Regions from separate parts of the Arthrobacter sp. NPDC057388 genome, predicted to be linked through region 2. Evidence: riboswitches for the same ligand, from Rfam matches in the RefSeq annotation. Region 2 holds a riboswitch; the other holds the start of a gene.

Region 1 (15,829 bases), on a different contig from region 2:
GCCGCGGCCGGTTCGCCGCGCAGTGCCACCGAGATCTTGGAGTGGAACGGCACGCCGCGGCGCGACCCGGCCCAGAGCCTGGGCTCGGCGCCGGACGGCAGGTAGCGCAGCCCGCCGTCGGGCGCCTCCTCGAAACGGCCGCCGCGGCCTTCGGTGAGCAGCACCAGGAGGTCCACAAAGGCCAGGCCCATGCCGGAGACGATGACGTCCTGGCCGGGGGCGATTGGGGAATAGTCGACGTCGGTGGTGTAGCTGGGTGCCGCATGGAACCCGCCGTGCGTGGCCGCGAACGCGGACCAGGCCGCGGAGCGGGCGTCCGGTTCGGCGTCGGTGTGCCCCAGCGCGGTGACCACGACGTCGGCGTGCAGGGTGGCACCGCCGGCCAGCCGCACGCTGTACCCGCCGTCGCCGGAAGCGTCCTGCCCTTCAGCGCTGACGGGCTCAATGCCGACGGCGGTCTCCCGGTGGACCGTGACACGGACGTCCCCGCCCAGGGCGCGGACCGCGCGGCGGAAGAACCACTCCAGGTATTTGCTCTGCAGCTGGCGGGTGGGAAAGGCGCCGCCCGTCAGCGAGCGCAGCTGTTCCTGCAGGTGCGGCGGCAGCGCGGGCACGTCGGTGATGGAACCGTCCAGGACGCCGGCGGCCCAGGCCGCGAGCCCCGGCCCGTCAATGGCGGGTCCCTCGCAGGCCACTGAGGAGTCGGTGAACATGGTGACGTCGGCGGCCGTGGAATTCAGCATCAGGCCGGGGTTCTGGCCGTAGCGCCAGATCCTGCCCGACCCCGGCTCATGCGGCTCCACGATGTGGAGCTGCAGCGGCCCCTCCCCCAGTGCGGGCCGGTTGGCCGCGAGCCGCTCGAGAATGCCGGCCGTGCGCGGGCCGCCGCCGATGAAGACCACGGATGGGTGCTGCGCTGGCATCGGAGACTCCTGGGGAAAGGCGGTTGGAAGGGCTTGGTTGAAACGGTTTGGGAGCCCTCAATCTAGGGTCTGGACAAACCCCCGGTCGAGGGCCCTGTCACGGCCGTTCACCCCGCGTCATGCCGCGTAAATCCGCGCAAAGATTCGTCTCATGACGCCCCGCTAAGCCCCGTGAACGAATGCAACAGGGCGCTTTGCCGGACCTTCCGGACGCACCTAGATTTGCAGCCAACTACCCCCGAATGACCAACCGGAAGAGGCGAGATGGCTTCGAGTTCAGCAGCAACCAGGACGTCCCAGTCGTTCACTGAGACGACTGAAACACCGTCCGCCGGCGGCACGCCGGCCGCACCTGGGCCGTCTGCCGTTTCCGAAACCCCGGCTGCCGTCGCTTCGGGCTCCGCGGGAGAACCGCCTGCCCCCGAAACCCGCGCCGCCGTCGACTACGCCGACTACCGCCTTGTTCCGGCCCGCCGCCCGTGGCGCTGGGTTGGCACCGCAGTGGTGGCGCTCGGGGTAGCCGCCGTCGTCTGGTCCCTGGCTACGAACCCGCGCTGGGAATGGGGCGTGGTGGCCCAGTGGTTCACCGCCAAGTCCGTGGTGAACGGCCTGGTGGAAACCCTCAAGCTCACCGCCATCTCCGGGGCGCTCGGCTTCATCCTGGGCTTCATCCTCGCCCTCATGCGGCTGTCCGCTTCGCCGCTGCTGGTCTCCGTGTCCTGGACGTTCTCCTGGATCTTCCGGTCCACGCCGCTGCTGGTCCAGATGCTCCTTTGGTACAACCTCGGCTACCTGTACGAGAAGATCAGCTTGGGCATCCCGTTCACGGACATCCGGTTCTTCGAGGCGCAGACCACCACGCTGATCAGCCAGTTCGCGGCCGCCGTGCTGGGCCTGACCCTGAACCAGGCCGCCTACTCGGCGGAGATCATCCGCGGCGGAATCCTGTCCGTGGACCAGGGCCAGCTCGAGGCGGCCTCGGCCCTGGGCATTCCGGCCTGGCGCCGGTCCACCCGGATCGTGCTGCCCCAGGCCATGCGTGCCATCCTGCCGACCGCCTTCAACGAAATCATCGGCCTGGTCAAGGGCACCTCGATCGTCTACGTCCTGGCCTACTCGGAGCTCTTCTACACCGTCCAGGTCATTTACAACCGCACCCAGCAGGTCCTGCCGCTGCTGCTTGTGGCCACGCTCTGGTACGTGGTGATCACCTCCGTGCTCAGCGTGTTCCAGTACTACATCGAACGCCACTACTCCAAGGGAGCCGTGCGCACCCTGCCCCTCACACCGCTGCAGAAGGCCCGGAAGTTCTTCGCCACCCACGCACCGGTCAACACCAAAGACACGGTCAACACCGCCGGAAGGAAATGATTCCGATGAGCACAACTCTTCAGGCCCCCGCCAATGCTGAGACCCCCGCCGTCACCCGCGGACTGGTGGAAATCACCAGGGTCAGGAAGTCCTTCGGCGCCACCGAGGTGCTGAAGGGGATTTCCCTCACCGTGGAGCCGGGCGGTGTGGCCGTCATCGTGGGACCGTCCGGTTCCGGGAAGTCCACCCTGCTGCGGACCATCAACCACCTCGAAAAGGTGGATGCCGGCTTCATCGCCATCGACGGCCAGCTGGTGGGCTACCGGGTCAAGGGCAACAAACTGCATGAGCTGCCTGAGCGGGACATCCTGAAGCAGCGCACCGAGATCGGCATGGTGTTCCAGAACTTCAACCTGTTCCCGCACCTGACGGCACTGGAAAACGTTGCCGAGGCACCGGTCGTTGCCCCGCGTTCCGGCAAAGCCCGCAGGTCACCGGCGGAGGCCCGGGAGCGCGGCCTCGAACTCCTGGACCGCGTGGGCCTGCGGGACCGCGCCGATGCCTACCCGCGGCAGCTCTCCGGCGGCCAGCAGCAGCGCGTCGCCATCGCCCGGGCGCTGGCCCTTGACCCCAAGATCCTGCTCTTCGACGAGCCCACCTCGGCCCTCGATCCCGAACTGGTTAACGAAGTGCTGGACGTGATCCGCGAGTTGGCCAAGTCCGGCACCACCCTGGTCATTGTCACGCACGAGATGGGCTTCGCCCGCGACGTGGCGGACACCGTGGTGTTCATGGACCAGGGCCAGATCGTCGAACAGGGCAAACCCCAGGACATTTTCACCAACCCGCAGGAAGAACGCACCCGGAGTTTCTTCTCCAAGGTGATCGAGCCCGCCTTCAACATCTAAGGAAACTCCCATGGCCCCCTTCTCCACCCGGCAGCCCCGCAGCCGCGCCCTGCCCGCCGTCGTACTTCTCGGCCTCCTGAGCACCGCGGCGCTGTCCGCCTGCTCCGATCCCGGCGCCGCCGCCTCCGGCGCTTCAGCCGGCAGCTCCGGAGCACCGGCGACGACGGCGGCCCGCAACGGCGTCGTCTACAACACCTCACCGGACCAGCAGCGAATCCGCGCCGACAAGGACGCCGCCCTGGCCGCCAAAGTGCCTGCACTGATCGGCAAAGACGGCAAGCTCACCGTGGCCACCACTGCCGGCTCCATCCCGCTGTCCTTCCACGCCACGGACGACAAGACACCCATAGGCTCCGAGCTGGACATCGCGCAGCTGGTGGCCGACAAGCTGGGACTGGAACTCGACATCCAGGTCACATCCTGGGAGAACTGGCCCCTGAAGACGCAGTCCGGCGATTTCGAGGCCGTGTTCTCCAATGTGGGCATCAACAAGGACCGCGTGAAACTGTTCGACTTCGCCAGCTACCGCGCCGCCTACATGGGCTTCGAGGCCAAGAAATCCTCGACCTACAACATCCAGGGCGCCGACGACATCTCCGGCCTGAAGATCTCGGTTGGTTCGGGCACCAACCAGGAGAAGATCCTGCTGGCATGGAACAAGGAGCTCGAGGCCAAGGGCAAGGAACCCGCCAGCCTGCAGTACTACCCGTCGGACGCCGACACCATCCTGGCGCTGTCCTCCGGCCGGACCGACCTGAACATCGCGCCCTACCCCTCGACGCTCTACCGGGAGAACACCCGCGACGACCTCAAGGTGGTGGGCAAGGTCAATGCCGGCTGGCCCTCCGAAAGCCTGGTGGCCGCCACCACGCTCAAGGGCAACGGCCTGGCACCCGTGATCACGGAGGCGCTGAACTCGGCCATCAAGGACGGTTCGTACGCCAAGGTCCTGGAGCGCTGGGGCCTGTCCGACGAAGCCCTGCCGGAATCCAAGACCGTGACCGAGGCCAACTTTGCCTCCACCCAGAAGGGTTTGTAGCACAGCCCTGCTACAACGCCGCTTACGCCGTCAGCACCGACCACCACAGGAGCCATGATGCCCACGTCTACGCAAACTGAAACTGCCGCGGCTTTCGCCACCGAATGGGAGCAGTGGCATGCCACCCACGAGTTCCACCGCGCCGATCCCCACGGTTTCCTCGCCGTCACCCACCTGCACTGGTTGGGTGCAGAGCCCTCCCGCCTCGAGGGCGTTCCGGGCTTCTGGAGCGTGAAGGACGACGCCGTCACGGTGGTTCTGGAGGCGGGCGAAAGCCTGCTGCGGGACGGCACGGAACTGAACAGCAACCCAGCTGCGAACGGAAGCACCGCCGTCGTCTTCGATCCCATCGCCGAGCGTGACGGCATCAACCTCACCGCCGGTCCCGCCATCGTCGAACTCGCCAAACGCGGCGGGGAGTACATCGTGCGGCCCCGGCACCCGGAGAACCCGCTGCTCAAGGAGTACCGCGGCACCCCGGCGTACGCGCCGGACCCGCGCTTCGCCGTCGAAGGTGTGTACGTGCCGTTCGACGAGCCGCGCCCCACCACTGTGGGCGCCGCCGTCGAGGGCATCGTGCACGTGTACCAGGCGCCGGGCGAGATCCGGTTTGCCCTGGATGGCCGGGAGCTTGCCCTTACGGCGTTCAACGGCCACGCGCCGGGCACACTGTCCGTGCTGTTCACGGATGCGACGTCCGGCAAGACCACCTACGCGGCGAACCGCTCGCTCACGGTGGGGGCACCCGATGCGGACGGCCGCGTGACCCTGGATTTCAACCGCGCGGTGAACCTGCCGTGCGCCTACACCGACCTCGCCACCTGCCCGCTGCCGCCGTCCGAAAACCGCCTGGCGGTGGCCATCGAAGCCGGCGAACAGATTCCCCACGAAAGGCAGGCCGGACAGTGAGCACGACTCCCACCGCTGCACCTTCTACTACGGCACGTGCTGCTAAGGCACTTGGGCAGGGCTTCCTCGCCCTGGAACTCGACGGCGACGGCGCCCACCCCGCCGCCTGGCGCAGGGCCCGGCACACCCCCGCCGAACTGCTCGACGGAACCCGGGTCCGCGCCACGGTGCTGGCCGCCGAATCGGCCGGGTTCCACGTGGCGACGTTCGCCGACGGATCCCTGCCGGCCGCGTCTTCCGGGCCCGGCGGCCGCGACGTCCCGGGCCGGCTGAACGCCCTGCAGCGCGCGGCGTTCGCCGGCCCCGTCACCGGCTCCATTGTCCTGGTCCCCGAGGTGGACACTGTCTACACGGAGCCGTTCCACATCTCCACACAGCTGGCCAGCCTGGATTACGTGTCCGGCGGCCGGGCCGGGTGGCTGGTCGCCGCGTCGGACAAGGCTTCTGATGCCGCGGCCGTTGGGCGGTCCCATGTTTCCGGTGAGGGGCTGGGCCGGGAGGCGGCCGATTCCATCGAGGCCGGCCGCCGGCTCTGGGACTCCTGGGAGGACGGCGCCGTGATCCGCGACGTCGCCACCGGCCGGTACATCGACGTCGACAAGCTGCACTATGTCGATTTCCAAAGCACTCCCGCGGCCGCCGGCGCCGGCTATTCCATCAAGGGGCCGTCCATCATTCCCCGGCCGCTGCAGGGCCAGCTCCCGGTCCTCGCACCGGCCGGCCTGCTGAACGCGGACCAGCTGTCCGCCGGGGCGGCAGACGCCCTGCTCGTGTCCGCGCCCACGCCGGAGCTGCTGGCCGGGGAGGCCGCCGAGGCCCGTGCAGCCGCTCCCGCCGCGGCCATCATCGCCGAGCTCGACGTCGTCCTCGACGCCCGCGGGCAGAGCGCCGCCGGCAGGCTCGCCGAACTGGATGCGCACACCCCGTGGCAGAGCAGCCGTGCACGGTTCGTTGGCACCGCGGCGGAGCTCACCGAGCTGCTGTCCGCCGTGTTGGAAACCGCCGACGGCGTGCGCCTGCACCCGGCAGTGCTGGATGTGGACCTGGAGGAGCTGGCCCAGCTGGTGCTTCCCGCCCTGCGCAGCCGGGGCCTGCTGGCCCCGCAGCAGCCTGGTTCCACGTTCCGGGACCTGCTCGGCCTGCAGCGCCCGGTTAGCCGGTATGCCGCTTCGCCCGCTGCGCCAGCAACTGTTTTCGCATTGTCCGCGGCCGACCACTAGGGAGACCCATGACAGACACACACATCGGCAACGGCTTCGTTCCCTCCGGCCGGCTGCAGCTCGGCGTCTTCTTCCAGGGCGTGAACTCGGGCACCGTCTGGAAGTCGGCCGAATCGGGATCGCAGACGGACTTCGAGTCCTTCCGCCGCATCGCCCAGACCGCGGAACGGGGCCTGTTCGCAGCGTTCTTCCTCGGTGAGGGGCTGCGGCTCCGCGAGCACCTCGGCCGCCCGCACGCGCTGGACGTCGTGGGCCGGCCTGACGCGCAGACCATGCTGGCCGCCCTGGCCTCCGTGACCAAACGGATCGGCCTGGTGGCCACGCAGAACACCACATACAACGACCCCGCCGACCTGGCACACCGGCTCTCCTCGCTGGACCTGCTCTCCGGCGGCCGCGCTGCCTGGAACGTGGTCACCACGGACAACGCCTGGACCGGCGCGAACTTCCGCCGCGGCGGCTACCTGGACCACTCCGACCGGTACGTCCACGCCGAAGCGTTCGTCACCACGGCCAAGCGGATCTGGGACTCCTGGGAGGACGGCGCCATCGCCGCATCCGCCACTGCTCCCGCGTGGGCCTCGCCCCGTTCGGCCCGGCCCGTGCGCCACGAAGGGCAGCACTACACGGTGGACTACGTGGCGAAGCTCCCTCGCAGCGCCCAGTACCGCCCGGTGCTGTTCCAGGCCGGCGACTCACCGGAAGGCCGCGACTTCGCGGCCCGGCAGGCCGACGTCATCTTCTCCGCCCACCCGCGGCTCGACGACGCCCTCGACTTCCGCCGCGACATCGTCCGGCGCACGGTCAACGCCGGCCGCGGCGCGAACGACGTCAAGATCATGCCCGCCAGCGAGTTCATCCTCGCCGCCACCCCGCAGGAGGCACTCGAGAAGAAGAACTGGGTGCGAAACCTGCAGATCGGGCCCGAGCAGGCCATCGCCTACCTGGAACAGTTCTGGGGCCGCGAGCTTCAGGCATTCGATCCGGACGGGCCGCTGCCCGAGATCGACCCCGTGGTGGAAGAGACCTCCGAAACCCGCGGCAGCGGATTCCACGGAGCCAAGGCCAAGCAGCTGGCGGACCAGTGGCGCGCCGAAGCCAGGGACAAGGGACTGAGCATCCGGCAGTTCGTCTCGGCCCGGACCAGCCGCGGGGACTCCAGCTTCACGGGCTCCTACACCGAGGTGGCGGACCGGCTGGCGGAATATGCCCGCACGGGTGCCGTGGACGGCTTCAACATCTCGCCGTGGCTGATCCCCACCGGCCTGGACGACATCGTTAACCACCTCGTCCCGGAGCTGCAGGAGCGCGGCGTCTACCCCACCGAGTACGCAGGCAACACTCTGCGCGAGAACCTCGGGCTTTCGACGCCGGTCCGGCAGGCGGACTCGGGGCAGCACACCGCCGTCGGGAACACCGCCGTCGGTCTGGAAGTCTAGGCTTGTGGACGGCGGCCGTGGCGGTGACGACCGCGCCGTTGAAGACCGGGTGTCGGGCCTCGGCGGGTCGAACAACGGCGGGCCGAAGTGGTCCGGGCACACCGATGCCGCCGCCGAAACCATCCGGCTCCAGCTGACTGTTGCTGAGCTGCTCCTCTAATGGCTTCTCGACTGCTCCGTAGGTGCCCTTTTCGCGCCTCATAAGGGCCTCTACAGAGCAACGGATTGGAATTTTCTGGCCGTACCGCTGTCAGCGCGCAGCTCCAGCCGGGACCGCCAGGGACAGGAAGTCCTCGATCCAGGTCTGCATCCGGGCGTCCTCCAGATGCAGACGGTGCCTGCCGCCGTCGACCCGGATTAGCTGCGCATCCGGAATCCGCCCGGCCATCTCGGCGGCGTTGGCAACCGGTGCCAGGGCGTCCTCGCTGCCGTGAATGACCAGGGCCGGGGCCTGGATTGAGGAAAGAACGTCCCAGGCATCGTGCAGGCGGCTGGCCCGGAAGTGCCTGCTCTTGACCGCTGCGGAGGCCTGAACCCGGAAGAACGCAGCTACAACCGCAGGATTTTGCTCGACAAAGCCGGGGCTGAAGAACAGCGGCGCCATGCGTGCAAGGTCCCCGCTGGTGAGCGCGGCTGTGGCCGCAGCGGTCCGGGCCGGCCCCCTGGCGTCGCCGGCACTCGTGGCCGCCAGGATCAGGGACGCCACCCGGTCGGGGAAGTCCACGGCCATCCACTGGGCAGCGCGGCCACCCATCGAGTGCCCATAGACGTGAGCCCTGCGGACACCGGCAGCATCCAGAACAGCAACGGCATCTGCCGCGAAGGCCGGCGTGGTGTAGTTTTCCGCGCTGCCTTCCGAGCTGGCGCCGATGCCGCGGTGATCGAAGCGGATGACCCGGAACGAACGGGCCAGACCAGGAACCACCGGGTCCCAGCCGGCCATTCCCGTCGCCTGGCCAGCCACGAGCAGCAGGGGTTCCCCGCTGCCTTCCTCCGTCCAGGCAAGCTCCGCGCCGTCTTCGGTCACGGCCTTTTTCAACGTCGGGGTCACCTGTTCAATGTACCTTCGCCCGGGTGCGGCCAAAATAAAAGGCGCGAACGTAGAGTTGCGGCCCCGATTCCGGGCGGAAATGGGGCCGCAACTGTCCGTTCGCGCCGTGATTGGGGGCTCAGGAGGCCTTCGCGCCTGCCTTTGCGCTCCAGTCCATCGCGGGCTGGGTTTCGACGTTGTTGAAGGTGTAGAGGTGGATGCCGGCGAGTGCGGGTTCCGTGACGGCCAGCTCGGAGACCAGCGACCCGGAGGAGTAGCTGCCGGCATTCAGGAGCCTGCGCGCGAGCGGGCCCTTGCGGTTCAGGAACTTCAGCGACGGACCGACGCCGATCTTGGTGGCCAGCGAGATCAGCTTCGCCCGCGGCACGGGCCCGGCCACTCCCGCCCAGATGGGAAGGTCAACGCCCTCACGGCGGAGCAGTTCCGCGTACCAGCCGACCCTGGCCGCCGAAAAGCACATCTGGGTGACCACGTTCGAGGCCAGATGCTGCTTTTCGAGCAGCGCATCGAGCATGTGCAGCTCGTTGTGCTTCGGATGGCCTTCCGGATATCCGGCCACGCCGATGGCCATGGTCCCGCCGGTCAGTTCGGCGATGTCCTCCATGAGACGGAAGCTGTTGCCATAGGGGCCGGCGGCTTCGGCAGCATCCCCTCCGATGGCGAAAACCTCCGTGATTCCCGCGGCCTCGCAGTCGCGGAGCAGGCCCGCGAGCTGGGCCCGGCTGCCGAGGCCCCGCGCGGCCAGGTGGGGTATCACGCTGTAGCCGAGCCCGCCCAGCTGGACGGCGGCCCGCACAGTGGACTCCGGCCCGTGGTGCGGCAGGCAGGTCACCGTCAGCGTGGATCCGGCAGGAACGTGAGCCTGGACTTTGGGAATGATGCCGTCCGTGGGAATGATCTCCAGGCGTACCGGGAATGGGTTGAATCGCTCGTTTGTCACCGCAGGATGACCGTCCGGTTCCCGGAGAGGATGATTCTTCCCTCGGCGTGCCAGCGGACGGCATTCGTCAGGGCCTTGCACTCCGCGTCCTTGCCCACCGACACCAGGTCCGCGGGAGTGAAGGTGTGGTCGACCTCGATCACCTGCTGCGCGATGATCGGCCCCTCATCCAGCTCTGAATTGACGTAGTGCGCTGTGGCGCCGACGGTCTTGACGCCGCGCTCGTACGCCTGGTGGTAGGGCTTGGCACCCTTGAAGCTGGGCAGGAACGAGTGGTGGATGTTGATGGCCCTGCCGGCGAGCCGTGCGGTGGCGGAGTCGCTGAGGACCTGCATGTAGCGGGCCAGGACCACGAGTTCGACGTCGAGCGCCTTCACGAGTTCCAGCAGGGCAGCTTCCGCTTCGGGCTTGGTAGCTGCTGTCACGGGGATGTGGTGGAACGGGATTCCGTGCCAGGCCGCGAGCCCCGCCAGGTCAGGGTGGTTGGACACCACGGCTGCGATCTCCACCGGGAGTTCGCCGCTGCGGGTGCGGACCAGCAGGTCGTTGAGGCAGTGGTCGTACTTGGAGACCATCACCAGGATGCGCTGCCTGCGGCTATGCCGCTCCAGGCGCCAGTCCATGTTCCACTCGTCGGCAAGCGGCGCGAAGCTTTCGCGGAGCTGTTCGACGGCGGGCTGTTCGACGGCGTCCGTGTCACCAGCGGTTTCGCCCGGGGCGGCGGCTGAGGCGAAGTGCACCCGCATGAAGAAGTGCCCCGCGCTCCGGTCGCCGAACTGCTTGAGGTCCACGATGTAGCACTCCTGCTTGAGCAGGAAGTCCGCGACCGACTGGACGATCCCCAGGGAGTCCGGGCAGTGGAAGGTGAGCACAAACTCCCCTGCACCTGGCTGCCGGGCCTGGCCCGCCGTCGTCGGCTTTTCCTCGATGGTGATCATCCCTTGACGCTTTCCTTCTCCTGGAACTGGCTGTCCGCACCGTTGCGGGCGGTGTTTTCCTCGGCGCGCAGCTCGTCCTGGAAAGCCTCGTAGCGGGCAATGTGGGCCGGCCGGCGGCGCAGCACCAGCCAGGCAGCACCGAGGAGGACGAACCAGACGGGCGTGACCAGCAGTGCGGCCAGGGTGTCCGGCTGGGTGGTGAGCGTCCACAGCACGAAGCCGAAGAACGCGAAGACCGCCCACACCATGGGAATGCCGCCGGGCATCTTGAACTTGGAGGCGCTGTGCAGGTGCGGGCGCCGGCGGCGGAAGGCGATGTAGCTGGCGAGGATGATCGACCAGACGAAGACGAAGCAGACGGCGGAGACGGTGGTAACCATGTCGAACGCCTTGCCGACGTCCTGGCCGGCGTACATGAGCACCACACCGGAGAGCAGCAGCACGCAGGACAGGAACAGGGCGTTGTTGGGTACCTTGCGGCGGGACAGGCTGCGGAAGACGGCCGGCGCGTCACCTTCCTCCGCGAGGCCATAGACCATGCGCGAGGTGGAGTAGATGCCGGAGTTGGCCGAGGACATCGCCGAGGTCAGCACGACGAGGTTGACCACCGTGGCGGCGGCTCCGAGGCCGGCCAGCGAGAACATGGCAATGAAGGGGCTGTGGCCGGCGGCGAACTGGGTCCAGGGCGTGACGGACATCAGGATGATGAGGGCGCCCACGTAGAAGAGCAGCACGCGCACCGGAATGGAGTTGATGGCCTTGGGCAGGTTCCGCTCCGGGTTCTTGGCTTCGGCGGCCGTGGTGCCCACCAGTTCGATGCCCACGAAGGCGAACACGGCGATCTGGAAACCGGCCACGAAGCCCATGAATTCATTGGGGAAGAAGCCGCCGTGGCTCCACAGGTTGGTGAAGCTGGCCTGCCCGGAGTCGCTCTGGAAGCCGATGAAGATCATGAACATGCCTACGATGATCAGGGCGGCGATGGCGATGATTTTGATGAGGGCGAACCAGAATTCCGTTTCGCCGAAGGCCTTGACGGTGGTCAGGTTCAGCAGGAGCAGGATGGCCACGGTGGCCAGGCCCGGGATCCAGAGCGGCAGTCCCGGCCAGAGCTCGCGGGAGTACCCGGCGATCGCTATGACGTCCGCGATGCCGGTGATCACCCAGCAGAACCAGTAGGTCCAGCCGGTGAAAAAGCCGGCCCAGGGGCCCAGCAGGTCGGCGGCGAAATCGCTGAAGGACTTGTAGTTGAGGTTGCTCAGCAGCAGTTCGCCCATGGCCCGCATGACGAAGAACAGCATGAAGCCGATGATCATGTACACGAAGATCACCGACGGCCCGGCCGCGGAGATTGTTTTGCCCGAACCCATGAACAGGCCGGTGCCGATGGCGCCGCCGATGGCGATCAGCTGGATGTGGCGGTTGCTCAGCTGCCGTTCCAGTCGCGGAGCCTCCCCGGCCGGGGACGCAGAAGGGTGAATCGTCATAAGGAACTCCATTGTTCAAGTGGCACCAAATGGCCACACTGACAGGGTTCCTCCCCGCTCTGTACTGGACCTGAGAGATTCCGCGGACATGGATGACCGCTTTGCACCTTCGGTGAGCCCGGGCACGCCGGGCTGCTTTTCAGAGTTGCCTCGCCGCGGCGGTACGTGGGCCTGAGAGTTTCCTGGGGAGGGTTTGCTCCTACGGCGCCCGCTGATGTACCGGCAGGGCTCTCCCGCCGCAGATCGTAAGCGTTTTCAGTTATGAATTCGGCGTGCCGACGGCGCCCGGCCTGTCCGGCGCCTGCCGGTCAGCCCAGTCCCGCTGGCCACCGGTTCAGTGTGGTCTCGGTCACGAAGAATTGTCAAACCCGGCTCCCCGGGCCCTTCATGGGCAGCGCCGCAGCGGTTTGGCCCGGCCCCGTTTTGGCATTCGGCGCCGAGTGCTGTACTGTGTGAGCCGAATCACCCACATCTTCATAGCCTTTCGAACCGTGGCGGGAGAGTCCTCCCAGTCATCCATCGGGCAGGCGCCGTAGGAGCAAATCCTCCCCAGGAATCTCTCAGGCCCCAGTACCGCCGCGGCGAGGCAACTCTGGAAAGCAGCCAAACTTTGGTTTGGCTCACCGACGGTGCAAGCGGACACGACTGTCCGCGGAATCTCTCAGGTCCAATACAGAGCGGGGAGGAACCCAACCCATGCCGTGCCACCCGTGGCCGGCCAGACCTGGAGTTCCTCATGACGATTCAATCCCTTCCGTCAACGTTTGCCGACCGGCATATCGGCGCCCGCCGCCAGGCCGACATCGACACCATGCTCAAGCACGTCGGCTACGACACCGTCGACGGCCTGGTTGACGCCGCCGTTCCGGCACCCATCCGCCAGGAAAACGCGCTGCGCCTCACCGCTGCCCTGAGCGAAGTCGAGGTCCTGGCCGAGCTCCGCCGGCTCGCGGCCAAGAACAAGACCGCCGTGCAGATGATCGGGCAGGGCTACTACGACACCGTGACGCCTCCGGTGATCCGCCGCAACATCCTCGAGGCCCCCGCCTGGTACACCGCGTACACGCCGTACCAGCCGGAGATCTCCCAGGGCCGGCTCGAGGCGCTGCTGAACTTCCAGACCATGGTCCAGGACCTGACCGGCCTGCCGATCGCCAACGCTTCCCTGCTGGATGAAGCCACCGCCGTGGCCGAGGCCGTGCTGCTGATGCGCCGCGCCAACAAGAAGAACGACGGCAAGACCGTCCTGGACGCGGACTGCCTGCCGCAGACCATCGCGATCGTCAAGGGCCGCGCCGAGGCGCTCGGCTTCGAGGTGGAGGTCGCGGACCTGTCCCAAGGGCTGCCCGACGGCGAGATCAACGGCGTCGTGCTCCAGCAGCCCGGCGTCTCGGGCCGGGTCTTCGACCATTCCGGCGTGATTGCCGCTGCCAAGGAGCGCGGCGCGCTGGTGACCGTGGCCGCGGACCTGCTGGCGCTGACCCTGATCACGCCTCCGGGTGAGCAGGGGGCCGACATCGCCGTCGGAACCGCCCAGCGCTTCGGCGTTCCGCTGTTCTTCGGCGGCCCGCACGCCGCCTACATCGCCGTCCGCGCCGGCATGGAGCGCACGCTTCCCGGCCGCATCGTCGGCGTCTCCAAGGACAACGCCGGCGCCCCCGCCTACCGGCTGGCGCTGCAGACCCGGGAGCAGCACATCCGCCGCGAGAAGGCCACCTCCAACATCTGCACCGCGCAGGCCCTGCTGGCCATCGTGTCGTCCTTCTACGCCGTTTACCACGGCCCGGAGGGCCTGAAGGCGATCGCCGAGACCGTGCACCACAACGCCCGTGTCCTGGCCACCGCCCTGAAGACCGCCGGCCGCGAACTGGCCAGCGAGACCTTCTTCGACACCCTCACCGTCCGCGTGCCGGGCAAGGCCGCCAAAGTCATCACCGCCGCCGAGGCCCGCGGCATCAACCTCCGGCACATCGATGAGGACACCGTTGGCGTCTCCATCGATGAGACGACGACGGCGGAAACACTTTCCGCCGTAGCCGTCGCCTTTGGCGCCGGTCCGGTCGGGGACGCAGCCGGGTTCGAACTGCCCGAGTCCGTGCTCCGCACCTCGGACTACCTGCAGCACCCGGTGTTCAACACGCACCGCTCCGAAACCCAGCTGCTGCGCTACATCCGCAAGCTCTCCGACCGCGACCTGGCACTGGACCGCACCATGATCCCGCTGGGCTCCTGCACCATGAAGCTGAACGCCACCGCCGAGATGGAAGCCATCTCCTGGCCCGAATTCGCCTCGATCCACCCGTTCGCCCCGGACTCCCAGACCGAGGGCTGGCGCGAACTCATCGGCGGTCTGGAAGCCGACCTCGCCGAAATCACCGGCTACGACCAGGTGTCCATCCAGCCCAACGCCGGGTCCCAGGGCGAACTCGCCGGCCTGCTGGCGATCCGCGGCTACCACCTCTCCCGCGGCGAGGGACAGCGCAACATCTGCCTCATCCCCGCCTCCGCGCACGGCACCAACGCCGCCTCGGCCGTGCTGGCCGGCATGAAGGTGGTCGTCGTGGCCACCGCCACCGACGGCACGATCAACCACACGGACCTGTACACCAAGATCGAGCAGTACCGGGACGTTCTCTCGGCGATCATGATCACCTACCCCTCCACCCACGGGGTGTACGACGGCGATGTCCGTGAGGTCTGCGACGCCGTCCACGCCGCCGGCGGACAGGTCTATGTCGACGGCGCCAACCTCAACGCCCTCGTCGGCCTGGCCCAGCCCGGCAAGTTCGGCGGCGACGTCTCGCACCTGAACCTGCACAAGACCTTCTGCATCCCGCACGGCGGCGGCGGACCCGGCGTCGGACCCGTCGCAGCCAAGGCACACCTGGCACCGTTCATGCCGGGCGACGCCAACAGCGCTTCGTCCGAGGGTGGAGTGGACCGGCATGGCGTTGCCATCAGCGCGTCGCGGTTCGGCTCTGCGGGCGTCCTGCCCATCTCCTGGGCCTACGTGAAGCTCATGGGCGGCCAGGGCCTGACCGAGGCCACCAAGTCTGCCCTGCTCGCGGCGAACTATGTCGCTTCCCGTCTGGATGAGTTCTTCCCGGTGCTCTACACCGGCGACAGCGGGCTCGTGGCGCACGAGTGCATCCTGGACCTGCGCGGCCTGACGGCCAAGACCGGCGTGACCGCCGAGGACGTGGCCAAGCGCCTGATCGACTTCGGCTTCCACGCGCCCACGCTGGCGTTCCCGGTGGCCGGCACCCTGATGGTGGAACCCACCGAGTCCGAGGACCTGGCCGAGATCGACCGGTTCATCGACGCGATGATCACCATCCACGCCGAAATCCAGCAGGTCGCCAACGGCGACTTCACCCTGGAAAACTCGCCGCTGCGCAACGCACCCCACACGGCAGCCGCCGTCGTCAGTTCCGGCTGGAACCGTTCCTACCCGCGCGAGCAGGCCGCCTTCCCGGTGCCTTCGCTCCGGCAGGACAAGTACTTCCCGCCCGTGGGCCGCATCGACGGCGCCGCCGGTGACCGCAACCTGGTCTGCTCCTGCCCGCCCCTTTCCGAGTTTGAAAACTAAGGACTTCCCATGACCGAGAACTACACCGCCCTCTACGACCAGCACAAGAAAGCCGGCGCATCCTTCACCGACTTC
Region 2 (15,829 bases):
TACACCACGCTTGGCCTGGGCGTCCGCGCCCGGCTGCCGTTCAAGGTCTACACGCTGGACGGTCCCGGCTCGGGCTCACGGCTCGTGGTCGACGTCGCCCACTACTGGTGAGATTCCAGCATCAGTCAAAACAGCGATGCCCCGCCTCTCCGGACCAGTTCAGGCCGGGAGGCGGGGCATCGCCGCTGATGCAGGGGGCGGTTATTCGGGAACCACCAGCGCGGGGGTGTCCTTGCGGATGGTGTCACCGCGGAAATAGCCGGGCCGCAGCCGTGCCATCACGAGCATGAAGACGATTCCCAGGGCGAGGATCCCCACGCCGAGCACGAACACGAGCCCCACGCCGAAGATCTCCGAACCGCTGCCGAATTCAGGCGCCCAGCTGTCGATGGCGGTCTGCAGGAAGACCACCGCCAGGCCGATGCCGCCCAGCAGGGGGCACAGCAGCCGCAGCACGAAGTTGCGGGCACTGCTGAAGACGCTGCCGCGGAAGTACCAGGCGCACGCAAACGCGGTCAGCCCGTAGTAGAAGCAGATCATCAGGCCCAGGGCCAGGATGGTGTCGTTCAGGACGTTTTCGCTCACCACGTGCATCACGGCGTAGAACCCGGCGGACAGCACGCCCGCCGCGACGGTGGCGAAGCCCGGCGTCGAATACTTCCTGCTCATGTGGCTGAACTGCCGGGGCAGTGCGCCGTAGTGGGCCATCGCCAGCAGGCTGCGTGAAGGCGACGTGAACGTCGACTGCAGCGACGCCGCCGAACTGGACAGGACCGCCAGCGACATCAGGATGGCGAACGGGCCCATGATGGGCGATGCCAGCGCGGTGAAGACGTTCGCGTGGTTCTCCTCGTTGTTCAGGCCGATCCCCGTGTCCCCGACGCCGGCGAACATCATGGTGGCGATGGTCACCAGCAGGTAGATGCCCAGGACGACGACGGCGGTCAGGGTGCCGGCGAGGCCGGCGGTCTTCTTCCCGTTGGCGGTTTCCTCATTGACCGTCAGGCACACGTCCCAGCCCCAGTAAACGAAGATGGACAGCGAGATGCCCGCCGCGACCTGTCCGAAGGTCTCGATCTTGGTCACGTCGAACCAGTCCCAGCTGAACGGGATGGCCGTGCTGGACGTGGACCAGTTGGCGAACGCCATGGCCACGAAGAGGCCCAGAACCAGCAGCTGGAAACCCACCAGGCCGTACTGGACAAGCTTGGTGGTGTGCAGGCCGCGGTAGCTGACCCAGACGGCCAGGGCCACGAACACGAAGCAGGTCAGCACGTTCAGCGGCTTGTTGGCGGCAAGGTCCGCGAGGTCCGGGGAACCGGTCAGCTGCGCCAGGAAGAGGTAGAAGAAGTCCACCGCCACCCCGGCGAGGTTGGACAGCACAATGATGTTGGCGGCCAGCAGGCCCCAGCCGCCCATCCAGCCAACCCAGGGCCCGAACGCCTTGGTCACCCAGGTGAACGTGGTGCCGCTGTCCGGTGAGTCCGCGTTCAGCTCCCGGTAGGCGAGTGACACGAGGATCATGGGGATGAAGCCGATGAGGAAGATCACCGGCAGCTGAAGCCCCGCCTCGTTCACCGTGGGACCCAGGGCGCTGGTCAGTGTGTACGCCGGCGCGATCGTGGAAATGCCCAGGACGACGACGGCGAGGAGCCCGAGCTGCCCGCCCTTCAGGCCCTTCCCGGTGATGCCGTGGGCTGCTTCGCCGGCCGAGGAAGCGCTCTTGCCGCCCGGCTGGATGCTTTCACGCGTGGTTTGGCTCATGTGTGGCCCTTTCTAGATGGCAGCGGGCTGCTGCTGGGTGATGCAGTGGATCCCCCCGCCGCGGGCGAAGAGTTCGCGGGCGTCGATGCCCACAATCCTGCGTCCGGGATATGCGTCCGCGAGGATGCGGAGCGCCTTCTCGTCGTTGGGGTCAGAGAAGGTGCATGCGATGACTCCGCCGTTGACCACCACATGGTTGATGTAGCTGTAGTCCACGAAGCCCTCCGGGTCCGTCAGGGCGACGGGCGCCGGGACTTCGATGATGTTCCATTCCCGGCCGGCAGCGTCCGTGGTGGCGGACAGGAAGCTGATGATTTCCTGGCTTACCTCGTAGTCGGGGTGGGCAGGATTCTGCTGTGAATGGACCAGCAGGGTGCCGGGGGAGGGGATGGCTGCGACGATGTCTACGTGCCCGCGCGTTCCGAACCGCTGGGAGTCACGGGTGAGTCCGCGGGGCAGCCAGATCACCTTAGTGGCGCCGATGGTCCTGGCCAGTTCGGCCTCGATTTCGGCTTTGCTGACTCCGGGATTGCGGCCCGGATCCAGCTGCACGGTTTCGGTGACCAGCACCGTTCCCTCGCCGTCCACCTGGATGCCGCCGCCCTCGTTGACCAGCTCGGACACGAGGTGCCGGGCGCTGGCCCGGCCTGCCACCTCGGCGGCGACCAGCGAATCCTTGTCCCACCTGGCCCAGTCCTGCGCGCCCCAGCCGTTGAAGACCCAGTCGACAGCACCCAGGGCGCCGTTTCCGTCCAGAACAAACGTCGGGCCGATGTCGCGCATCCACGCATCGTTGAGTTCCGCCGTCAGTACCTCGACGGCGGGGGACAGGTAGCGGGCGGCGGTGCCGACGTCGGACGGGTCCACCACCATGGTGACCGGTTCAAACTCAACGGCGGCATTCGCGACGGCGGCCCAGACCGACCGGGCGGCGTGCGCCGCCTCCGCGGTGTCCCCGAGCGTGTAGCCGCCGGTGGGGAACGCCATCCAAAGCCGCTCCTGGCGGGCCGTCTCGGCCGGCATGCGCCAGGTGCTCACGCGTGTGCCCCGGCCGCGACAAGCCCAGCCGCCGCACTGGGTGTGCCGAACGGCTCCTCGGTGCGGACCGGTTCGGTGAGCCGGGCATAGGTGTCCGGGCGGCGGGTGGTGAGGAACGGGAAGAGGGTCAGCCAGTCCTTGCGCTGGTCCAGGTCGAGATCGGCCACGAGGACTGCGGACTCGTTCCGGGGTGCCTGGACCAGGATGCGGCCGTACGGGTCCGAGATGAAGGAGGAGCCGTAGAAGTTCAGGCTGCCCTCCTGGCCCCAGCGGTTCGGAACCACCATGAACAGGCCGTTGGCGATGCCGTTGCCCACGATGACCTGCTGCCACAGGGGCTGGGTGTCAAAGTCCGGGAACAGCGGCTCGGAACCGATCGCCGTCGGGTACACCAGGAGCTCAGCGCCGCTGAGGGAGTACATGCGGGCCAGCTCCGGGAACCACTCGTCCCAGCAGGTGGGCATGCCCAGCCGGGCGCCGCCGAGTTCTGCCGGGGCGTGGACCCGGTAGGCGTCCTCCGCCTCGGGGCCCTGCCGGAAGAACTTGTCCTCGTAGTATCCCGCGGTCACCGGGATGTGCAGCTTGTGCGTGCGGGCCAGGAGCTCGCCGGAGGGGGAGACCAGGATGGAGGTGTTCAGGCCAAGGCCGTCATCCGAGCCGTCCGGGTTGGCCGCGCGCTGGTAGAGCGAGGCATGGACGGTAATGCCGTTCCGGCGGGCGGCCTCTGCTGCGAAGCGGAAGGTGGGGCCGGTCAGCAGGTCCTCCGCCGTGTCGGAGGGGCGCGGGCGGTGCTGGCCCTGCAGGGACAGGTCATTTTCGGGGATCTGGTCGGCCGGGTAGCGGGAAAGTGTGAGCTCGGGCAGGAACACCACCGTGGCACCCAGCCGGGCGGCCCGGTCAATGCCGTCGTTGAGTTCCGCGCGGAGTGCGGCGGCGCTGCTGTGCCAGCGGTGCTGCACGAGGCCCACCCTCAGGGCAGGGCGTCCGGACGGCGCTGTCCGGGCGAGGGAGGCGGGCGCGTTGAGGCAGGTTATTTCGATCATGATGATGATTACTCCAGTGAGACGACCGTCACTAAATGAATGACGTTCATTTAGTATGCACGTGCGATGCCGGCGTGGCAAGGGTTATTTGAATGCCGATCATTTATGACCCCGTCCGCTCGCCGCACGGAAGTTGGGCGCCCGCGGAATTAGTAAGTAAGCTGATCGTGAAATTCGGCCTCTGGTGCTCCCCGGCCCGGAGCGCCTGCGGTAGCGTCGAAACCACTGGACCATTCGAGGAGGATTCATGAAGGCTTCACCGACACTGACCAACAACATGCAGGCCGTCCTGACGGACCTGATCGAGCTGCACCTCCAGGGCAAGCAGGCGCACTGGAACATCGTTGGCACCAACTTCAGGGATCTGCACCTCCAGCTGGACGAGATTGTCACTGCCGCCCGGCTCTTTGCGGACGACATCGCGGAGCGCATGCGCGCCCTGCATGCCCTGCCGGACGGGCGCAGCGCCACCGTGGCAAAGTCGACGAACCTTCCGGCGTTCCCGGAGGGGCTCATCAATACGAAGGATGCGATTGACCGCATCGTGGCCGCCCTGGAGGCGGCGGTCGGCACCATGCGCAAGGTTCATGACGAGGTCGACGAGGAAGACCCCACCACCGCCGACCTGCTGCACACCTTCATCGAGAAGCTGGAGCAGTTCGCGTGGATGACCGGCGCCGAGAACATGAAGGCGTCGGCCAGCGTGACGCAGCCGGACAGCAAGTAAGCGACCGGGCAGTTTATTACCCGCGCCGATTGTCATGGGCGGCCCTGGAGGGATTCCTCCGGGGCCGCCCGATTTTGTGCCCGCTACTTCGCCCGGTCCCGACTACTTCGCACGCGGGATGCGGCGGAGTACGACGGCGGCAAGCACCGACGCTCCTGCCATCAGCACCAGCCCAATCGCCGCTGTGATGTGCACGCCGGAGTCAAACGCCGTCCGGGCAGCGGCCGTGACCGCCTCTGCCAGCGGTGCCGGCAGCGACCCGGCCAGCTCCACCGCCCCGGCGAGGGTTTCCCGGGCCTGGTCTGCCGACGCTGCTGTGGACACCTGCGCAACGGCCGCCGGCAGGGCGAGGTGCTGCTGGTATGACGCGGTCAGGATCGACCCCAGGACCGCCGTGCCCAGGAGGGACCCCACTTCGTAACCCGTCTCCGAGATCGCCGCTGCGGCCCCGGATTTCGCCGCCGGCGCAGCCCCCAGGATCAGATCGTTCGAGATGGTCTCGGCGGATCCCACACCTACGGCCAAAACGAGGAGGGCGGCAAGCAGCGTGGCGGGTCCGCCGTCGTGATTGCCGAATGCGACGAGGCAGTAGCCGGTGGCGCCCAGCGCCAGTCCCGAGGCCACCACAAAGCCCGGCCGCACCCTCCGGACCAGCGGAACCACCAGCAGGCCGGCCACCACCATTGCCGCCAGCGCGGGCACCATGGCGGTACCGGACTCGGACGGTGACATGCCTTCGAGCAGCTGCAGGTGCTGTGCCAGGAACAGGATGAAGCCGTTGTAGGAGAACAGCGACAGGATGTTTGCCGTAATTGCCGCGCTGAATACTGGGTTCCGGAACAGGGAAATGTCCAGCATCGGGGAAGCCAGGGCGTGCTGGCGGCAGACGAAGAGAAGGCCCATGACCAGGCCGAATGCCATCACGCCGAAAGCGGCCGGGCCGGGGCCGTGCGTGGCCAGTTCCTTGATGCCGTAAACCAGCGGCACCATGGTCAGCATTGACAGCACCACGCTGGGGGTATCCACGCGTCCCGGTTTCGGATCCTTGGACTCCGGAATGAGGAAGCGGCCGAGGATCAGCGGCGGCAGCATGATGGGCACGGCCACGAGCAGGACCGCGCCCCACCAGAAATGCTCCACCAACCAGCCGCCAAAGATCGGCCCGAGTGCCGCGCCCCCTGAAAAGCCCGCGGCCCAAATGGCCACGGCCAGCCGACGCCTGCCCGGCTCCTGGAAGATGTTGCGGATCAGGGACAGTGTGGACGGCATGAGCATGGCGCCGAAGAATCCCAGGGCGGCGCGGCCCGCAATAAGCCATTCAGCGCTCGGCGCGAAGGCTGATGCCGCGGAGACCGCCGCAAACCCTGAGATGCCGGTCAGGAGCAGCCGGCGGCGCCCGATCCTGTCGCCCAGACTTCCCATTGCCACGAGGAGTCCGGCCAGGACGAGTGCGTAGGCGTCCACCACCCACAGGAGCTGCACGCCCGAGGGGTCCAGGCTGCGGGCGATCGCCGGAAGGGCAAACGTCAGCGCGGTATTGTCCACGGCCACCAGGAGCACGGGGAACATGAGCAGGGCCAGGGCGAGCCAGTCTCTTTTGGATGAAGTCCGGTTGGCCTCGGCGGGCAGCGGGGCGAGGACGGAATGAGTGGTCATGAAATAACTATACCGTCCGGACGGTACAGTTATAGCCTTCAGTCCGAAACGGGCATGATGGAAGCCATGCCCAGAAAACCGGTCGCCCGCGGCGCAGTCCTCGATGCCTTCGAATCCCTGCTGATCGAGGTGGGGGAGCGCGCCGCCACCCTCGATGCTGTGGCCGCCCGCGCCGGCGTCTCCAAGGGCGGGCTGCTGTACCACTTTCCGAACAAGGAAGCACTGATCGGCGTCCTGCTGGACCGGTTGGATGAATTCGCGGAGGCGGACGCGCAGGCCATGGCCGCAGCCCCGGAGGGAGCTGCCGCCTACTTCATCAGGTCGTCCGTCTGGGCTGACACGCCGCTGGACCGTGCCATCGTGGCCGCCACGCGGCTGGCCGAGGTCGCGCACGAGGAAACCCGGCGCCGGTTTGCCCACATCCAGCAGCGGTGGCTGGACGAGATTGCCCGCGACGTGGGGCCGGGCCTGGCCAAGGCGGTCCTGTACATGGGCGACGGGCTCTACTTCAATGCCATGCTGTCCGTCGGGCCGGCGGCAACGCCTTCCGAGACCGCGGCCGACGTCGAAAGCCTCCTCGCCGCGCTCGACCGGCTGCGGGGGTAGTCCCGCTGCTGCCGGGCTACCGCCGCGGTTTGCGGACGCGAACCCGGCGTAGGACAATAGCCTCTGTGACGACGACAGCTGTCACCGCTCAATTTAATAAAGCCTTTGATCTGCGGCGGGAGAGTCCTGCAAGTAGGTACAAGCAGGCGCCGTAGGAGCAAAACCTCCCCAGGAATCTCTCAGGCCCACGTACCGCCGCGGCAAGGCAACTCTGGAGAGCAGCAGGCTGCCCGCTGGAATGTCCGCGTTCGCGCGGACGGTTCAGGGCGTGCTGTGCTCACCGACGGTGCAAGCGGACACGAGTGTCCGCGGAATCTCTCAGGTCCAATACAGAGCGGGGAGGAACCCGAATCAATGTGGCGTACCCTGCGCCGCCTTAGTTATGGAGTTCCTTTTGACCGTTAGTTCAGCCTCCTCGTCCTTCGTCGACCGGCATATCGGCGCCCGCCGCCAGGCCGACGTCGAAGCCATGCTCAAGGCCGTCGGCTATGACACCGTCGACGCCCTGGTTGACACGGCAGTCCCCAACGACATCCGCCAGGACTCCGCGCTCCAGCTTGCCCCCGCGCTGAGCGAAGTTGAGGTCCTGGCCGAACTCCGGAAGCTCGCGGCCAAGAACAAGACCGCGGTTCAGATGATCGGGCAGGGCTACTACGACACCGTGACGCCGCCGGTGATCCGCCGCAACATCCTCGAGGCCCCGGCGTGGTACACCGCGTACACGCCGTACCAGCCGGAGATCTCGCAGGGCCGGCTTGAGGCGCTGCTGAACTTCCAGACCATGGTCCAGGACCTGACGGCGCTGCCCATCGCGAACGCGTCGCTGCTGGATGAAGCCACGGCCGTGGCCGAGGCCGTGCTGCTGATGCGCCGGGCCAACAAGAAGAATGACGGCAAGACCGTCCTGGACGCGGACTGCCTGCCGCAGACCATCGCCATTGTGAAGGGCCGCGCCGAGGCGCTCGGCTTCGAGGTGGAGGTCGCGGACCTGTCCCAGGGGCTGCCCGACGGCGAGATCAACGGCGTCGTGCTCCAGCAGCCCGGCGTCTCGGGCCGGGTCTTCGACCATTCCGGCGTGATCGCCGCCGCCAAGGAACGCGGCGCACTGGTGACCGTGGCCGCGGACCTGCTGGCCCTGACCCTGATCACGCCTCCGGGCGAGCAGGGCGCCGACATCGCCGTCGGAACCGCCCAGCGCTTCGGCGTTCCCCTGTTCTATGGCGGTCCGCACGCCGCCTACATGGCTGTGCAGAAGGGCCTCGAGCGCTCCCTGCCGGGCCGGCTCGTTGGCGTCTCCAAGGACAACGCCGGTGTCCCTGCCTACCGCCTCGCGCTGCAGACCCGGGAGCAGCACATCCGCCGCGAGAAGGCCACCTCCAACATCTGCACCGCCCAGGCGCTGCTGGCCATCGTCGCCTCGATGTACGCCGTGTACCACGGTCCGGAGGGCCTGAAGGCGATCGCCGAGACCACGCACGGCCACGCCAGGACCCTTGCCGCGTCGCTCAAGGCCGCCGGGCTGGACGTCCTGCACACCAGCTTCTTCGACACTGTGACGGTTTCGGTTCCGGGCAAGGCCGGCGCCATCATCGCCGCCGCCGAGCAGAAGGGCATCAACCTCCGCAGCATCGACGCCGACACCGTCGGCATCTCGGCGGATGAAACCACGACGCCGGCCGTCGTCGCCGACGTCCTGTCCGCCTTTGGTGCCACCGCCGTGGAGGCGACTGGCGGTTTCGCCTTGGACACCGCCGTCGAGCGTTCCTCCGCGTACCTGCAGCACCCGGTGTTCAACACGCACCGTTCGGAAACCCAGCTGCTGCGCTACATCCGCAGGCTCTCCGACCGCGACCTGGCCTTGGACCGGACCATGATTCCGCTGGGTTCGTGCACCATGAAGCTGAACGCGACCGCCGAGATGGAGGCCATTTCCTGGCCGGAGTTCGCCTCGATCCACCCGTTCGCCCCGGATTCCCAGACCGCGGGCTGGCGCGAACTCATCGGCGGACTGGAAGCCGACCTCGCCGAGATCACCGGCTACGACCAGGTGTCCATCCAGCCCAACGCGGGGTCCCAGGGCGAGCTCGCCGGCCTGCTGGCGATCCGCGGCTACCACCTCTCCCGCGGTGAGGGACAGCGCAACATCTGCCTGATCCCGGCCTCGGCGCACGGCACCAACGCCGCCTCCGCCGTGCTGGCCGGCATGAAGGTGGTCGTCGTGGCTACCGCCGCTGACGGCACGATCGACCACACGGACCTGTACGCGAAGATCGAGGCCAACAAGGATGCACTCTCGTGCATCATGATCACCTACCCCTCCACCCACGGCGTGTACGACGGCGACGTCCGCGAAGTCTGCGACGCCGTCCACGCCGCCGGCGGACAGGTCTACGTCGACGGCGCCAACCTCAACGCCCTCGTCGGCCTGGCCCAGCCCGGCAAGTTCGGCGGCGACGTCTCGCACCTGAACCTGCACAAGACCTTCTGCATCCCGCACGGCGGCGGCGGACCCGGCGTCGGGCCGGTCGCGGCGAAGGCACACCTGGCACCGTTCATGCCGGGTGACGCCGCTACCTGGACCGAAGGCAACGACGTTCCGATCTCCGCTTCGCGCTTCGGCTCCGCCGGCGTCCTGCCGATCTCCTGGGCGTACGTGAAGCTGATGGGCGGGGCCGGCCTGACCGAGGCCACCAAGTCGGCGCTGCTGGCTGCCAACTACGTGGCGGCAAGCCTGAACGACTTCTTCCCCGTGCTCTACACCGGCGAAGGCGGCCTCGTGGCGCACGAATGCATCCTGGACCTGCGCGCCCTGACGGCCAAGACCGGCGTCACCGCCGAGGACGTGGCCAAGCGCCTGATTGACTACGGTTTCCACGCCCCCACGCTGGCGTTCCCGGTGGCCGGCACGCTGATGGTGGAGCCCACCGAATCCGAGGACCTGGGCGAAATCGACCGGTTCATCAAGGCCATGATCGCCATCCGCGGCGAGATCGACCAGGTGGCGAACGGCGACTTCACGGTGGAGAACAGCCCGCTGCGCAACGCCCCGCACACTGCGGCAGCTGCCATCAGCTCCGACTGGGACCGCGCCTACCCGCGCGAGCAGGCCGTCTTCCCCGGGCACACGCACAAGCAGGACAAGTACTTCCCGCCTGTGGGCCGCATCGACGGCGCCGCCGGTGACCGGAACCTGGTCTGCTCCTGCCCGCCCCTCGAAGCGTTCGAGAACTAGAGGAATCCGCTCAATGACTGAGAACTACACTGCCCTTTACGAGGAGCACAAGAAGCTCGGTGCTTCGTTCACCGACTTTGGCGGCTGGCAGATGCCGTTGAAGTACGGCTCGGAACTGGCCGAGCACCATGCCGTCCGTAATTCGGCCGGCATCTTCGACCTCTCCCACATGGGCGAAGTCTGGGTCACCGGCCCGGACGCTGCCGCTTTCCTGGACTACGCCCTCGCCGGCAAGATCTCCGCCATGGCCGTCGGCAAGGCCAAGTACTCCCTGATCTGCGACGCCGACGGCGGCATCATCGACGACCTCATCGTCTATCGGCGGCCGTCCGCGGCTGAAGGCAGTGACCGCTTCCTGGTAGTGCCCAACGCCGGCAACGCCAAGGTGGTGGCCGAGGCCCTGGTGCAGCGGGCCGCCGGCTTTGACGCCGCCGTCGAGGACGCCTCCGCCGGCACGTCACTGATCGCCGTGCAGGGCCCGAAGGCCGAGGAGATCCTCCTCCGCCTCGTCCCGGCGGCCCAGCACGAGCTGGTCACCGGGCTGAAGTACTACGCCGCCGTCGAAGTGCCCTTCCTGGTGGGCGGGGCGAGCCGGAACCTGCTGCTGGCCCGGACCGGGTACACCGGCGAGGACGGCTTCGAGATCTTCGTGGAGAACGACGGCGCCGCCGCCCTTTGGCAGTCGATCGTCGCCATCGCGGATGAGGGGGAGCTGACGCCCGCGGGCCTCGCGTCCCGTGATTCGCTCCGTTTGGAGGCCGGCATGCCGCTGTACGGCAACGAGCTTTCCCTCGAGGGCGACCCGTTCGCCGCCGGCCTGGGCCCGGTCGTCGCGCTGTCCAAGGAAGGCGACTTCGTGGGCAAGGCCGCGCTGGCTGCCAAGAAGGAAGCCGGGGCGGGTTCCACCTCGGGCCGCAAGCTCGTAGGCCTCAAAGGCCTGGGCCGCCGCGCCGGCCGCGGACATTACCCGGTCCTTAAGGACGGCACGGTCGTCGGCGAAGTCACCTCCGGCCAGCCCAGCCCCACCCTCGGCTACCCGGTCGCCATGGCCTACGTCGACGTCGCCTACGCCGAACCCGGCACGGCCCTGGACATCGACCTGAGGGGCAAGGCGGAGCCGTTCGAAGTCGTCGCACTGCCTTTCTACAAGCGCTCAAAGTAGCCCGGCCGAACCGCTGGTTGAGCCTGCCGAAACCCTCGCGGTTCCACTCGGCTCCAGGACCGGCGGGCCCCAGTTTTCACGCGTGCTGCTCCTTCGTCGCTTTGACGCACGCTTTCGAAAACCGCGGCCAGCCGGCCCTTCGAGGGCATGTCACCTTGGGTGACAATCACGGCACAGCGACAGCCAGGATGAGTGCATCGAAAGCCAAAGGTGCTGGGGGAGGGGCCGCCGTCGGACGCGTTCTCTCAAAACCCGACCGCCGGTGTATGCCCTCGCCAAGCTCGATCATTGGGGGTCGAGCTTGCCGAACCGGCGCTCTGGCTTGCCTGGTACGGGGCTGTTGCAAGTTTCGCTCCGGAAACTGGTGGCCCCGAAAACTGAACGTCACTACGGCGGGTGAGGGGTCTCCGGAAGCGTGCTCCCCACCGTCCCCCTGGCCTCGCAGGCTCGGCCAGGGAACCCGGACGGCGTGGGCCCAGCACGCGGAGGAGTTCCCCTCACCCGCCACCCAGGCCACGCGCGCGGTGCGGGGAGGAGTTCCCTCACCCGCCACCCAGGCCACGCGCGCGGGGTACGGAGGAGTTCCCAGGCGCCACCCAGCCACACACAACTGTTTTTGTCCGCGAGTTTCACGAGCAAAGGAAAATAAATGGCAAAAGTTGCCGCTGAACTGCAGTATTCCGAGGAACACGAATGGGTTTCCCGTGAGGACGGGAATGTGGTGTCTATTGGCATCTCCGCCGTGGCCACAGACGCCCTCGGCGACATTGTTTACGTGGACCTGCCCGAGGTGGGGTCCGCGGTGACCGCGGGGGAGACCTGCGGCGAGGTTGAGTCCACGAAGTCGGTTTCGGACCTGTACGCCCCGGTGACGGGAGAGGTCACGGAGATCAACTCCACGGTCATCGAGGACCCTGCCCTGATCAACAGCGACCCGTACGGGGCCGGCTGGCTGTTCAAGGTGGCGGCCGAATCTGAGGGCCCGCTGCTCTCTGCCGAGGAGTACGCGTCCAAGAACGGCGGCGAGCTGTGAGCGGCGCAGGTGCCGCAGGCACAGAAACAGTCGCCTTCACCCAGGTCGTGTCGCCGAGCCTGAACGCGGATCTCGCGGAGCTGGATCCGGAGATCGCGGCAAAGATCGACGACGAACTTGGGCGCCAGCGCACGGGCCTGGAGATGATTGCGTCGGAGAACCACACGGCGGCTGCGGTGATGCAGGCGCAGGGGTCGGTGCTGACCAACAAGTACGCCGAGGGGTACCCGGGCAAGCGGTACTACGGCGGCTGCGAGCACGTTGACGTGATCGAGCAGCTCGCGATCGACCGGGTCAAGGCCCTGTTCGGTGCCGGGTACGCGAACGTGCAGCCGCACTCCGGTGCGCAGGCGAACGCCTCGGTGATGCACGCCCTGATCACGCCGGACGACACCATCATGGGCCTGAACCTCGCCCATGGCGGGCACCTGACGCACGGCATGCGGATCAACTTCTCCGGCAAGCTCTACAACGTGGTCCCGTACCAGGTCCGTGAAGATGACCACCGGATCGACATGGCCGAGGTGGAGCGCCTGGCCCAGGAGCACAAGCCGCAGCTCATCGTGGCCGGCTGGTCTGCGTACGCCCGGCAGCTGGACTTCGCCGAGTTCCGCCGGATCGCCGACTCCGTGGGGGCTTACCTGATGGTGGACATGGCGCACTTCGCCGGGCTCGTCGCCGCAGGCCTGCACCCGTCACCGGTCCCGCACGCGCACGTCACCACGTCCACCACGCACAAGACCCTCGCGGGTCCGCGCGGCGGGATCATCCTGACCAACGACGCCGACGTTGCCAAGAAGATCAACTCGGCTGTCTTCCCTGGCCAGCAGGGCGGGCCGCTGGAGCACGTGATCGCGGGCAAGGCCGTGGCCTTCAAGATCGCCGCGTCCCAGGAGTTCAAGGAACGCCAGGAGCGGGTGCTCGCCGGCGCCCGGATCCTCGCCGAGCGCCTGGTCCAGCCCGACGTCACGGCCAAGGGCATCTCGGTGGTCTCCGGCGGTACGGATGTGCACCTGGTTCTGGTGGACCTGCGGAACTGTGAGCTCGACGGGCAGCAGGCTGAGGACCGCCTCGCTGCCATCGACATCACCGTGAACCGCAACGCCGTGCCGTTCGATCCGCGCCCGCCGATGGTCACCTCCGGCCTGCGCATCGGCACTCCGGCCCTGGCCACCCGCGGTTTCAGCGAAGCCGCCTTTGCCGAGGTCGCGGACATCATCGCGGAGGCACTGACCGCCGACGCCGATGCCGACCTGTCCGGACTGCGCCGCCGCGTGGAAGCCCTCGCCGAAGCCCACCCCCTCTACCCTGGCGTCGCAAACCTCGCCTGACCTGTAGGGTGGAGTTTTTGTCCAGATACCGCGGGTTGAAGGCCCTTTTGAGGCCATTATCTGTACAAAAACTCCACCCTCTACCGACCCCATGCCTAGTTAGGATTGATTTATGGCCGTTGGAGTCTTTGATCTCTTTTCCATTGGGATCGGGCCCTCGAGTTCCCACACGGTGGGTCCGATGCGTGCCGCTGCCGTCTTCGCCGGCGAGCTCAAAGCCAGCGGAAAGCTGGACAGCGTGGCGTCGCTGCGGGTGGATCTGTACGGGTCGCTGGCGGCGACGGGGCACGGGCATGGGACCATGACGGCGGTGCTGCTGGGCTTGGAGGGGTATCACCCGGAGCTGATCCTGCCGGATGAGGTGGAGGAGCGGTTGGCGTCGATCGCGGAGACGGGGATCCTGAACCTGGCGGGGTCGGTTCCGTTGCCGTATGGCGTGGAGGACATGGTGCTGCGGCCGCTGACGGTGCTGCCGCGGCATACGAACGGGATGACGTTCACGGTCTTTGATGTGAACGGGGCGGAGCTGCAGAAGGCGACGTTCTTCTCCGTTGGGGGCGGGTTCATTGTCCGCGAGGGCGAGGAAGAGGCCGCGCAGCAGGAGCTGGACGAGTCGAAGAAGGACCTGCCGCTGCCGTTCCGGACCGCGGCGGAACTGCTGGGGCACTGCCGTGCCCAGGGCCTGTCGATTGCCGACGTCATGCTGGTCAATGAGTGCGCGTCCCGGTCCGAGGCGGAGATCCGGGAGGGGCTGCTGCACATTTATTCGGTGATGGAGGGCTGCGTGCAGGCCAGCCTGAAGCGGGAGGGGCTGCTGCCGGGCGGTCTGAAGGTCCGCCGTCGGGCCCCGGACTGGCATGAGCGGCTGCTGAAGGAAGGCCGTGGCCACGGAGGGGACTACCGGGACCCGAAGTACTGGCAGGAGTGGGTGAACCTGATCGCCCTGGCCGTGAACGAGGAGAACGCCTCCGGCGGCCGCGTGGTCACCGCCCCGACGAACGGGGCGGCCGGGATCATCCCCGCCGTGCTGTACTACGCTTTGCATTTCGCGCCGGGCATGGAGAACGCGACGCAGGAGGACCGCGACGACGTGGTGGTCCGTTTCCTGCTGGCCGCCGGCGCGGTCGGGGTGCTGTACAAGGAGCAGGCGTCGATTTCGGGTGCGGAGGTGGGCTGTCAGGGCGAGGTGGGGTCGGCGTCGTCGATGGCTGCCGCCGGGCTGGCGGAGGTGATGGGCGGGTCCCCGGCGCAGGTGGAGAACGCGGCGGAGATCGCGATGGAGCACAACCTGGGCCTGACCTGTGATCCGATCGGCGGGCTGGTCCAGGTCCCGTGCATCGAGCGGAACGCGATCGCCGCGGCCAAGGCGATCAACGCCGCGAAGATGGCGCTCTGGGGCGACGGTTCGCACCGGGTCTCGCTGGACGAGGTCATCGTGACCATGCGCGAAACCGGCAAGGACATGAGCTCCAAATACAAGGAAACGGCGATGGGCGGCCTCGCCGTCAACGTCGTGGAGTGCTGATTCCAGCACCGCCGGTTGAGCCCGTCCGGACGGGACTAGTTGTTGGCGGCCGCCCAGAGGTTCAGGCTTGTGGCAAAGACCACCCACGACAGGTAGGGCAGCATCAGCAGACCGGCCGTGCGGCGGATCGGGCCGAACAGGAGCACGGTGGCGGCCACAGCCACGGCCAGGGCAAGGATGATGCCCAGCGCCAGCCAGAGCGCAGGCGAACCCCAGGCCGGGTACAGCCCGAAGAACACGGGCGTCCACGCCAGGTTCAGGGCAAGCTGCACGCCGTAGACCCTGAGCGCAGCCCTGCGGCGCGGGCTGCGGCTCCGCCAAACAAGCCATGCAGCCACCGCCATGGCTGTGTACAGCGCGGTCCAGACGGGCCCGAACACCCAGTTGGGCGGAGACCACGGCGCCTTGTCGGCCGTTTCGTACCAGCCGGTGACGTTGCTGATGGTCGCCTGCGAACCCAGCCAGGCCACCAGGGCGGAGGCCGCCAGGAACCCCAGGAGGCCGGCAATTTCGACGGCGGTGCGCCGCCGTGCAGGTGGCACGGCACCGCCCCTGGTTGCGGCATCTGTTCCCGTTCCCGCGGCCGGCGCGCGGTCCCTGCTCGTCATCTCCCTACACTTGCCAAGGGCGCAGGCGGAGTCAAGATTCTGACCAGGATCACGTGCCCGTGTCGAGCGGGCCGGGAGCCCTGACGGATAGACTTGAGGCTGCT

Evidence for each region. Region 2 has a riboswitch for glycine ahead of gcvP (aminomethyl-transferring glycine dehydrogenase). Riboswitches for the same ligand answer to the same signal wherever they lie in the genome.
Region 1: another riboswitch for glycine. It lies ahead of gcvP (aminomethyl-transferring glycine dehydrogenase); the one in region 2 lies ahead of gcvP (aminomethyl-transferring glycine dehydrogenase).

What each region holds. Positions count from the first base shown of each region.
Region 1 is NZ_JBHVBL010000001.1:65,107-80,935, forward strand. It holds gene ACFUTU_RS00250 (FAD/NAD(P)-binding protein) at 1-923, opposite strand, end outside; gene ACFUTU_RS00255 (ABC transporter permease subunit) at 1,188-2,294, shown strand; gene ACFUTU_RS00260 (amino acid ABC transporter ATP-binding protein) at 2,300-3,142, shown strand; gene ACFUTU_RS00265 (ABC transporter substrate-binding protein) at 3,153-4,181, shown strand; gene ACFUTU_RS00270 (DUF1684 domain-containing protein) at 4,239-5,090, shown strand; gene ACFUTU_RS00275 (LLM class flavin-dependent oxidoreductase) at 5,162-6,310, shown strand; gene ACFUTU_RS00280 (NtaA/DmoA family FMN-dependent monooxygenase) at 6,319-7,749, shown strand; gene ACFUTU_RS00285 (hypothetical protein) at 7,754-7,909, shown strand; gene ACFUTU_RS00290 (alpha/beta fold hydrolase) at 8,000-8,776, opposite strand; gene ACFUTU_RS00295 (methylenetetrahydrofolate reductase) at 8,919-9,740, opposite strand; gene purU (formyltetrahydrofolate deformylase) at 9,737-10,678, opposite strand; gene cycA (D-serine/D-alanine/glycine transporter) at 10,675-12,165, opposite strand; glycine riboswitch at 12,315-12,411, opposite strand; glycine riboswitch at 12,651-12,751, shown strand; gene gcvP (aminomethyl-transferring glycine dehydrogenase) at 12,902-15,754, shown strand; gene gcvT (glycine cleavage system aminomethyltransferase GcvT) at 15,764-15,829, shown strand, end outside.
Region 2 is NZ_JBHVBL010000009.1:119,071-134,899, reverse strand. It holds gene ACFUTU_RS06905 (hypothetical protein) at 1-111, shown strand, start outside; gene ACFUTU_RS06900 (APC family permease) at 202-1,764, opposite strand; gene ACFUTU_RS06895 (agmatine/peptidylarginine deiminase) at 1,777-2,787, opposite strand; gene ACFUTU_RS06890 (nitrilase-related carbon-nitrogen hydrolase) at 2,799-3,845, opposite strand; gene ACFUTU_RS06885 (Dps family protein) at 4,093-4,572, shown strand; gene ACFUTU_RS06880 (MFS transporter) at 4,675-6,228, opposite strand; gene ACFUTU_RS06875 (TetR/AcrR family transcriptional regulator) at 6,295-6,834, shown strand; glycine riboswitch at 6,941-7,039, shown strand; gene gcvP (aminomethyl-transferring glycine dehydrogenase) at 7,217-10,066, shown strand; gene gcvT (glycine cleavage system aminomethyltransferase GcvT) at 10,080-11,228, shown strand; gene gcvH (glycine cleavage system protein GcvH) at 11,878-12,261, shown strand; gene glyA (serine hydroxymethyltransferase) at 12,258-13,592, shown strand; gene ACFUTU_RS06850 (L-serine ammonia-lyase) at 13,705-15,117, shown strand; gene ACFUTU_RS06845 (TspO/MBR family protein) at 15,153-15,725, opposite strand.